One region of the Cryobacterium sp. M25 genome, then DNA from elsewhere that is predicted to be linked to it. Evidence: predicted binding sites of a transcription regulator. Region 1 holds the regulator's gene; the other holds the start of a gene.

What was found. The regulator LexA, encoded in region 1, represses DNA repair genes until DNA is damaged. The targets are predictions, from matches to a motif close to TCGAACANNTGTTCGA.
Region 2: CXY81_RS08940 (DNA polymerase III subunit alpha) is a predicted target of LexA. The motif match lies at 1,832-1,847, and genes of this name have one in related genera.

What each region holds. Positions count from the first base shown of each region.
Region 1 is NZ_PJJU01000058.1:27,772-33,452, forward strand. Features, by position in the region: gene CXY81_RS14495 (histidinol-phosphate transaminase) at 1-890, opposite strand, end outside; gene CXY81_RS14500 (LysM peptidoglycan-binding domain-containing protein) at 940-1,296, opposite strand; gene lexA (transcriptional repressor LexA) at 1,580-2,284, shown strand; gene metE (5-methyltetrahydropteroyltriglutamate--homocysteine S-methyltransferase) at 2,502-4,844, opposite strand; gene CXY81_RS14515 (methylenetetrahydrofolate reductase) at 4,841-5,681, opposite strand, start outside.
Region 2 is NZ_PJJU01000052.1:36,511-40,773, forward strand. Features, by position in the region: gene CXY81_RS17500 (3-hydroxyisobutyryl-CoA hydrolase) at 1-473, shown strand, start outside; gene CXY81_RS08935 (AI-2E family transporter) at 598-1,737, opposite strand; gene CXY81_RS08940 (DNA polymerase III subunit alpha) at 1,887-4,263, shown strand, end outside.

The DNA of each region.
Region 1 (5,681 bases):
GGAGTGTAGCCAAGCCGGGCCAGTTCGCTCACGATGCGGTCCCGCTGCCCGCGGATGTCGTCGACCATGGCAAGCATCGCGGGCGTGTGGACGAGCGCGGCGACCGCGGCAGCCTGGGTGAGCGCGGACAGGTGGTAGGGCAGACGAACCAAGCGGAGGGCATCCGTCACAGCGGGATCGGCGGCCAGATAGCCGACGCGCACACCGGCGAAGGCGAACGCCTTGCTCATGGTGCGGGACACCAGCAGGCGCTCCCGGCCGGGAAGCAGGCTCAGGGCGGTTGGCGCGTCATCCGTCCCGAACTCGGCGTACGCCTCGTCGACGACGACGATGCCGTCGCTCGCATCGTAGACGGCCTCGATCGTTTCCAGGGACAGGGGCGTGCCGGTGGGGTTGTTCGGCGAGCAGAGGAAGACGACGTCAGGGGCAACCCGGTCGACCCACTCGAGCGCCGTGGCCGGTGAGAGTTCGAACTTTGCGTCACGACCACCCGCGATCCAGCGGGTGCCGGTGCCGGAGGCGAGCAGAGGGTACATGGAGTAGGTCGGCGCGAAGCCGAGCACGGACCGACCCGGGCCGCCGAAGGCCTGCAGCACCTGCTGAAGAACCTCGTTGGAACCGTTGGCGGCCCAAATGTTCTTTCGGGTGAGGCCGTGACCAAGATAACGGGCGAGGGAATCCCGCAGCTCGGTGAACTCCCGATCGGGGTATCGGTTCACGGTCGTGACCGCCAGAGCCAATGCCGCCACGATGTCCTGCGCCACCTCAGCCGGGATGCCGTGGGTGTTCTCGTTCACGTTGAGAGCCACCGGCACGTGCAACTGCGGCGCCCCATAGGGAGTGAGTCCGCGCAGATTATCGCGAAGGGGCAGATCGTTGAGACTGGTCACTCCCCCCATGTTACCGGGGTGAGACCGGCGGGGGCTCGCCGCGGGTAGTTCACAGGTCGTTCGGAAGCGCCAGCCGCTGACCGGGCTGCACGCTGTCGGACGGCAGCTGGTTGAGGCTCACAATCTCGGCGATCACCTCGCGCGGATCGGACGTGGGCGCGATTGTCTCGGCAAGTTGCCAGAGCGACTGCCCCGACTTGATAGTGACGTAGTCGAAGGCCGTGGCCACGCGAGCGACGGTTGAGTTCTCGGCGGCGGCGATGCCTCCGTTGAGGGCGACGGCCAGGGCCACGGCTACGAGCGGCAAGGCAGCCAGGGACGTGAAAACGACGCGACCGCGCCGGGTGAGTCGGAGCCGGGTGCGTCCGGTCGCGATGGGGGCGCCTCGTTCAAGTGCAGTGCTCATGTCATACCTCCTGTGAGAAGACGCATCCGACTCTCGGCCGGGAGAGCCGGATGCGAACTTATGTTCCGAATGTATATTCGATTATTCGAACAATCAAGCTTTATTCGGTAGTTTCTGAAATATTTACTCCGACCCACTCGAATACATGTTTGTTTAATGGGCTCAACGCGGATACAGTTTCGATTGTTGATTGACACTCAATCAGGCACCCCCGACATTCGCGTGAATCGGCGGCATTCGCTGTTTGCCGCCAGCGCATCAATCAAAACGAGGAGCGACGAACGTGGCACAGAACACCAGCGGTCCCCGCGACAAGGGCGGCACCAGACGGCGCAAGAGCCTCAGCGAGAAGCAGCTCGCCATCCTCGACGTCATCCAGCGCTCGGTCAGCCAACGCGGCTATCCGCCGAGCATGCGCGAGATCGGCGACGCCGTCGGCCTGTCGTCACTGTCGAGCGTCACCCACCAGCTCAACCAGCTGGAACTGAGCGGTTACCTCCGCCGAGACCCGAACCGTCCCCGAGCACTGGAGGTGCTCATCGAGATTCCGCAGTCGCCCGAAGACACGACGGCCGGAGCCTCGGAGAGTTTCCACACCGGAGTGCAGGTCGGCGACGCCGCCATGGTTCCGCTCGTCGGTCGAATCGCCGCCGGCATCCCGATCACCGCCGAACAGCAGATCGACGAGATCTTCCCGCTACCCCGCCAGCTGGTGGGCAAGGGCGACCTGTTCATGCTCAAGGTGTCGGGCGAATCGATGATCGACGCCGCCATAATGGACGGCGACTGGGTCGTCGTGCGGCAGCAGAAGACCGCCGAAAACGGTGAAATCGTTGCAGCCATGCTCGACAACGAGGCAACCGTCAAGGTCTTCCGCCAGCGCGACGGGCACACCTGGCTACTGCCCCGCAACACCAACTTCGAACCCATCGTCGGCGATCACGCCGAGATTCTGGGGAAGGTTGTGGCAGTGCTGCGGTCGGTTTAGGGCATCAGCACTACAGCACATCAGCACTTCAGCACTTCAGCACTTCAGCACTTCAGTCCGACTCTTGGTCTCGACGGTTTCGACCAGCGTCGTGGAGACGCGCGTGCGTTGAGTCACCATGGTTATTTCGGTCGGGTCTTGTGATCCGGGTCTTGTGGGCCGGGCACGAACACTGTTTTTGGTGTCGTGCCCGGCTTTTGTGTGGGTGGAGGCGGGGTCAGGCGGAGACGGAGGAGGTCAGGCGGGCGCGGAGGATGCGGGTGGCGGCGAGCATGTTGTGCAGGGACTGGACGGTTTCGGCGTAGCCGCGGGTTTTGAGGCCGCAGTCGGGGTTCACCCAGAGCCGGGTGGCCGGGATGGCTGCCGCGGCGCGCTCGAGCAGGTCGGTGAGTTCGGATACGCTCGGCACACGCGGCGAGTGGATGTCCCACACTCCCGGGCCGATACCGTGGTCGAAGCCCTGGGACCGGATATCGCCCACCACCTCCATGCGAGAGCGTGCCGCCTCGATGCTGGTCACATCGGCGTCCAGGTTGCGGATCGCGTCGATGACCACCCCGAACTCCGAGTAGCAGAGGTGGGTGTGGATCTGGGTGGCCACGGCCGCACCGGCCGTCGCCAGGCGGAAGGACCCCACCGACCAGTCGAGGTATTCCGCCTGGTCCTTCTGCTTCAATGGCAGCAACTCCCGCAGCGCGGGCTCGTCGACCTGGACGATCTGAATGCCGGCCGTCTCCAGGTCGGCGATCTCGTCCCGGAGGGCCAGGGCCACCTGCCTGGCCGTCTCGCCCAGCGGCTGGTCGTCGCGCACGAACGACCACGCGAGGATCGTGACCGGACCGGTGAGCATCCCCTTGACGGGCTTGGGCGTCAGCCCCTGCGTGAACGCCGACCACTCGACCGTGATGGGCCGCGGTCGGGACACGTCACCCCAGAGGATCGACGGGCGCACGCACCGGCTGCCGTAGGACTGCACCCAGCCGTTCTCGGTGACCGCGAAGCCGTCCAGGTTCTCGGCGAAGTACTGCACCATGTCGTTGCGTTCCGGCTCCCCGTGCACGATCACGTCGAGGCCGATGTCTTCCTGCAACGCGACGACCCGACGGATTTCGGCGCGCATCAGGTCCCGGTATTCCGCGGTGCTCAGCACCCCAAGTACCAGCTGCGCCCTGGCCCGACGGATGTCCCCGGTCTGCGGGAAGGATCCGATCGTGGTCGTCGGCAGGAACGGCAGCCCGAGGGCCATCTCCTGGGCTGCCACTCGGTCTGCGTAGGCGCCCCGGGTGAAGTCGCCCGGAGCGAGCGCGTCGGCGCGCACCCGAACGGCGCCATCGTGGACTCCGGGAGCCACCCCCCGCGCGTCGAGGGCCGCGGAGGCCGCAGAGAGGTCGGTCTCGATGGCACGGCGACCCAGACTGAGGCCGCGGGCGAGTGTGGCAACCTGCGCGACCTTCTGATCCGCAAAGGCCAGCCAGCTCTTCAGGTCGTCGTCCAGCGCCGATTCATCGTCGACGTCGTGGGGAACGTGCAGCAGCGAGGTTGAGGTGGAAACCGAGATCCGCGGCGAGAGGCGGACCAGGCCGGCCGCCGTGTCGAAGGCGGCGGCCAGGTCGCCGCGCCAGATATTGTGGCCGTCAATGATGCCGGCCACGAGAGTGGTCGTGTCCAGTCCGGGGGTCTCCGCCGGCACGCTTCCCCGCACGAGGTCAAGCCCAATGGCTTCCACCGGGGTGATGGCAAGAACGGGTAGGGCGTCGTCGAGGCTGCCGTACGGCGCGGCGACGAACAGGGCGGGACGCTCGGCGAGGGCGCCGAGGGTGTTGTAGGCGAAGCGGAGGCCGGCGAGGGCATCCGTTCTCGGGGTGTCGATGCTCTCGCTGACCAGGGCAGGCTCGTCGAGCTGCACCCATTCGGCTCCGGCGGCGCGCAGCCGCTGCAGGAGGGCGGCGTAGACCGGCACAAGGTCGTCGAGGCGGTCAAGCGGACTGAATCCGGCCGGGGCCTCGTCGCTGGGCTTGCTCAGCAGCAGGAAGGTGACCGGGCCGACGATGACGGGCCGGGTCAGGAATCCGGCCGCCTTCGCCTCCTCGAACTCGCGCACCAGGCGGGTGCCGGCGAGGGTGAACTCGGTCTCGGGGCCGATCTCCGGCACCAGGTAGTGGTAGTTGGTGTCGAACCATTTGGTCATCTCCAGCGGCGGATTCTCCCCTTCGCCGCGGGCGAGGGTGAAGTAGCCGGCCAGGTCGAGGTGGCCGTCCGCGCCCCGCAGATGCGCGAACCGGGCGGGGACGGCGCCCACCGTGCACAGGGCATCCAACATCTGGTCGTAGTAGGAGAACGATTCCGGGATGGACGAGTCGTCCCGGCCGAGTCCCAGCAGCACGAGGCGCTCCCTGGTGCTCTGACGCAGGGCGGCCGCGGTCGCCTCGAGCTCGTCGGCGCTGACCGATCCGGTCCAGAACGCTTCGACGGCCTTCTTCAGTTGGCGGCGCGGCCCGATGCGCGGGTAGCCCAGGATGGTGCCGGCGGGAAAGGCGGAAAAGGCGGAAGAGTGGGTCATCGGTTCTCCTTGACGGGGTGAGGGGCAGGCTGTGCGGAAGCAGGCAGGGTGGGGGTGAGCAGACCGCAGCCGTCGAGCACGGCGAGCACGGTCTCGTGCTGGTTGAAGGCGTAGAGGTGCAGCCCGGGGGCACCGCCGGCGATGAGTTCCCGGGCCAGTTCGGTGGCCTGACGGATGCCGATCTCACGCTGGCCTTCCTTCGTCGGCTCCACCTCGAGCGCGATCGCCAGCTCGGACGGCAGTTCCTCACCGGACAACTCGAGGATGCGGCGCAGGCGGGCCGGGCTCGTGACCGGCATGATCCCGGGCAGGATCGGGAATTCGACCCCGGCGGCACGAGCTCGCAGGATGAAGCTGAGGTAGTGGTCGGCGTGAAAGAAGAGTTGCGTGATCGCCAGGTTGGCGCCGGCGGCCTGCTTGGCCAGGAGCGCGTCGATGTCCTGGGTGGCCGACCGGGAGCGCGGGTGGCCGTTCGGGAAGGCGGCCACGGCGATGCGTACCTTCTCCCGTTCCCGCTTGATCGTGCGGGCGGCAGGGAGTCCAGGGATCACGGCCTCGCGGTACGGCACCCGCTCGGCCTGCACCCGGTGGATCAGCTGCACCAGTTCCGCGGCGCTGCCCAGGTCGCCGAGGAAGGCCTCACCCTCCCGAATGCCTTCCGGCGGGTCGCCACGCAGGGCCAGGAAGCTCCGCACCCCGGCGTCCAGAAACTCCCGGATCAGCTGGCTCGCTTCCGCGTTGGACGAGCCCACGCAGGTGAGGTGGGCCAGCGGGTCCACGGTGGTGGTGCGCAGGATGTGGGTGAGCACGTCCAGGGAGGAGCGCCGGGAGGAGCCG
Region 2 (4,263 bases), on a different contig from region 1:
GCAGCCGGAGCTTTCAGGACACGAACGTGCTGCTCCGGAACTCGCGGATCTGGGTGTCGTGGCAGGCGGTCGGCCAGCAGCTCGCCGCCTTCGACGTGGCCCGCGCCTATGCATTGGAGCGGCGCCAGTTCGGCATGCCCATCGCATCCTTCCAGCTGGTGCAGGAGCAGCTCTCCCGCATGATCGGCAACGCCACCCTGTCGCTGTCGCTGATGGTGCAGATGGCGCGACTGCAGGAGAGCGGGCGGCTCACGATGGACCAGGCGGCCCTCGCGAAGGCGACCTGCACGACCCGGATGCGCGAAACGGTGGCCCTGGGCCGCGGTCTGCTCGGCGGCAACGGCATCAGCACCCGGTACGAGATGGCCAAGATCTTCGCCGACGCCGAGGCGATCTACTCCTACGAGGGCAGCTACGAGATCAACGCGCTGTTGGTCGGCCGGGCCGTGACCGGCATCTCCGCCTTCAGCTGATCACCGCTCGCCCGAACGAATTCGACGGAGATTCTGCCCGAATCGGCCCTGAAAACTCCGAAAAGGCAGTTGTGAACGAGAATCTCCGTCGAATTGGTTCAACACCGAACCTGGCGCGCATCGGCTAGGGTTTCGCGCCGGCCGCCCCGAGCGGCGGGGCAGGCGGGGCCGATTCAACCGGTGCGACCGGCGGCACCGGAACCGGCGTTACCGGAACCGGCGGCGTGGGAGCGTTCCAGGCCTTGATGACGGCCCAGCCCACGGCGGCGATCGGCACCGAGATGACCGCGCCGACGATGCCGCCCAGGATCGTGCCGGCCGTCAGTGCCAGCAGGATCACCAGGCCGTGCAGGCGCAGTGACTTGCCGAGCACCACCGGGGACAGGAAGTTGCCCTCGAGCTGGTTGACTGCGACCACGATCGCGACCACGATGATGGCGGTGGTCAGGTCGTTCGTGACGAGGGCCACCAGTGCGGCCAGGATGCCGGCGGCCGTCGCCCCGACGATGGGGATGAAGGCGCCGACGAAGACGATGACGGCGAGCGGCAGCGCCAGCGGAACCTGCAGGATCCACAGTCCGATCCCGATGAACAGGGCGTCGACGAACGCGACGATCGCCGTGCCGCGCACGTAGTTGCCGAATACCTCGACGCTGCTCACGCCGACGCGTACGGCCCGCTCGTGCCGCTTGCCGGCGAGCGGCTGGATGAGGAAGCTCCAAATGCGGGGGCCGTCCTTCAGGAAATAGAAGAGCACGACGAGGCCGAGCACCACGCCGGCCACGATCTCGGCGGCCACGGAGACCCCGACCAGGGCCCCGGACCCGAACTGGCTGCTGGTGGCGAAGTCGATGACCGACTCGCGCACCGAATCGATCTGAGCGGAATCGATCGGCAGCGTGCCGCTGGTGAGCAGTTCCTGCAGGCTGTCGAGGCCCTCGCTGGCCGAGGTGAAGAGGGTGTCCCACTCGCCACGGATGCCTAACACCACGAGGGTGACGACGCCACCGAAGACCGCGACGCTCAAGATCAGGGTGATCGCCGCGGCAAGGGATTCGTTCGCCCCCCGGGCCAGCAGGAACCGCATGAAGGGGCGCAGCGCCGACGCCACGATCAGGGCGATCAGGAGCGGGGTGAAGACCAGCTTGAGCTGCGTGATCCCGTAGATGGCCACCACCAGCAGGGCGAGGACCAGCAGGGCCTGACCGGAGCGGATGGCGGCACGGCCGAGATAGTCCGTCCAGGACGAAGTGGGCGTGGTCATGGGGATCTCCAAACGAGGCGAACGACGGCTGAGCCACCTAGCCTAGCCAGACTGCCGGTAGCGCGTGTCGGCCGTGTGACGTACACTCCCTACATCGAACATTTGTTCTATCTATCACCCATCGACCTGCCCGCCAGAGGAGTACACACATGTTCGCACACCTCCACGTCGCGAGCGCCTACTCCACGCACTTCGGCGTTACTCTCCCCCAGGCGCTGGTGGAGCAGACGCAGGCGCAGAACGGCTCCTTCCTGGCCCTCACCGACCGGGACGGTCTCTACGGCGCGGTCAAGCACGTGCGCGCCTGCGCGGCCGCGGGCATCCGGCCGGGGCTGGGCGCCGACCTCGCGGTGCACGACGACGACGGGCATCCGTTGGGCCGGATCGTGGTGCTCGCCCATGGTGATATGAACGGTCGTGGCTATGCGGCCCTCTGCCGCGCGGTCAGCGCCGCCCACAACAGCGCCGCGCACAGCGCGTCGGGGCGCCCCAGCATCGCCCGCTCGCACCTCGCCGAGCTGGCCGGACTGCGCTGCCTCACCGTGCTGCTCGGCCCTACCTCCGATGTGGGCCAATCGGTCGAGCGCCGCGACACCGACGCGGCCGGGGCCTGCCTCACCGCGTGGCTGCGCGCCCTGCCGCCGCAGTCGGTGGTGGGTGAAATCGTCTGCCATCTGGCGGCGCCGGGGACTCCCGGCAGCGTGACGCCGGCCACCCGCATGCTCGCCCTCTTCGAGCACGCCGCGCTGCCCGCCGTGCTCACCAACGCCGTGCGCTACGGCACCCCCGACGAGGCCGTCACCGCCGACCTGGCCGACGCGGCCCGCACCCTAACGGCGCTGGCGAACCTGGAGCAGCTGCAGACCAACGGCCAGGCCTGGCTGAAATCCGAAGTCGCCATGAGGCAGGTGGCGCGCATGGTCGTCGACGCCGGGCTGCACGACGACGGCGCCGTCGACCGACTGTTCCGCGACACCGAGCAGCTTGCCGAGCGGTGCAGCCTCGACCCGGACTCCGACATCGGCCTGGGTCACCCGCGCATGCCGGAGGCACGCATCATCGGCGTCAGCGGCGACCCGCTGACCGAGCTGCACGCCCGGGCCCGGGCCGGCATCGACGACCGCTACCCCGTCACGTCGCCGGCGGGCCGGTCGCTGGCGGATGCTGCGCACGCACGTCTCGTGCACGAGCTGAAGACGGTGGAGCACCTCGGTTTCGCCGGCTACTTCCTCACCGTCGCCCGGGTGGCGGACATCATCCGGGAGATGGGCATCCGCATCCAGGCGCGCGGGTCCGGGGTGGGCTCGGTGCTCAACTACGCCCTGCACACCTCCTCCGTCGAGCCCATCTCCAACGGGCTGCTCTGGGAGCGGTTCCTCTCCCCCGAGCGGCAGACCCTGCCCGACATCGACCTCGACGTCGAGTCCGCCAGAAGGCACGACGTCTATCGCACGCTCTTCGACACCTTCGGCAGCGATCGGGTGTCGCTGATGTCCATGACGAACGCCTACCGCGGCCGCGGGGCCGTGCGCGACGCCGGCCTGGCCCTCGGCATGAATCACGAGCAGGTGGCCGCGGTGGCCAAGCAGATGTGGCGCTTCAACGCGCGCGACTTCCGCCGCGCCCTGGCCGAGAAGCCCGAGCTCGAGCCGTTGGCCGCCGAGGTGCGCGCCTCCTCGCAGCTCGACCTGCTGGTCGACCTGACCGCCAAACTCGACCGGCTTCCCCGGCACATCTCCGTGCACCCCTGCGGCGTCATCCTCTCCGACGCCTCCCTGCTCGACCGCACCCCGGTGCAGGCATCCGGCATGGGGCTGCCCATGTCCCAGTTCGACAAGCACGACATGGACCCGATGGGCCTGATCAAGCTGGACATCCTCGGTGTGCGCATGCAGTCGGCCATGGCCCACGCCGTCGAGGAACATCACCGATTGTCGGGCGAGACCATTGACCTCGACCGAATCCCACTGAACGACCCGGACACCTTCGAACTGATCCGCTCCACTCGCACCCTCGGCATCTTCCAGATCGAATCTCCCGGCCAGATGGAGCTGGTCGGCAAGCTGCAGCCCGAGGTGTTCAACGACCTCACCGTGGAGATCTCCCTGTTCCGGCCCGGGCCGATGCAGAACAACATGCCCCTGAAATACCTTCAGGCCCGGCATGGGGAGGTGATGCCCGACTACATCCACCCTCGGTTCGAGCCGTTCCTCCGAGAGACGCAGGGTGTGGTGATCTTCCACGAGCAGGTGATGCGCCTGTTCGACGAACTCACCGGCTGCGGGCTCGGCCGAGCGGATGTCTTCCGCCGCCACCTTGGCAAACCGGAGCAGCTTCCCCGGATCGAGGAGTACGTGCGGATGCGTGCCCTCGAGCGCGGGTTCACCCCCGCCGTGATCGACCGCGCCTGGACGGTGCTCGCCGGGTTCGGCAGTTTCGGTTTCGCCAAGGCGCACGGGGCGGCGTTCGCCCTGCCCACCTACCAGTCCGCCTGGCTCAAGACCCACCACCCCGCGGTGTTCCTGG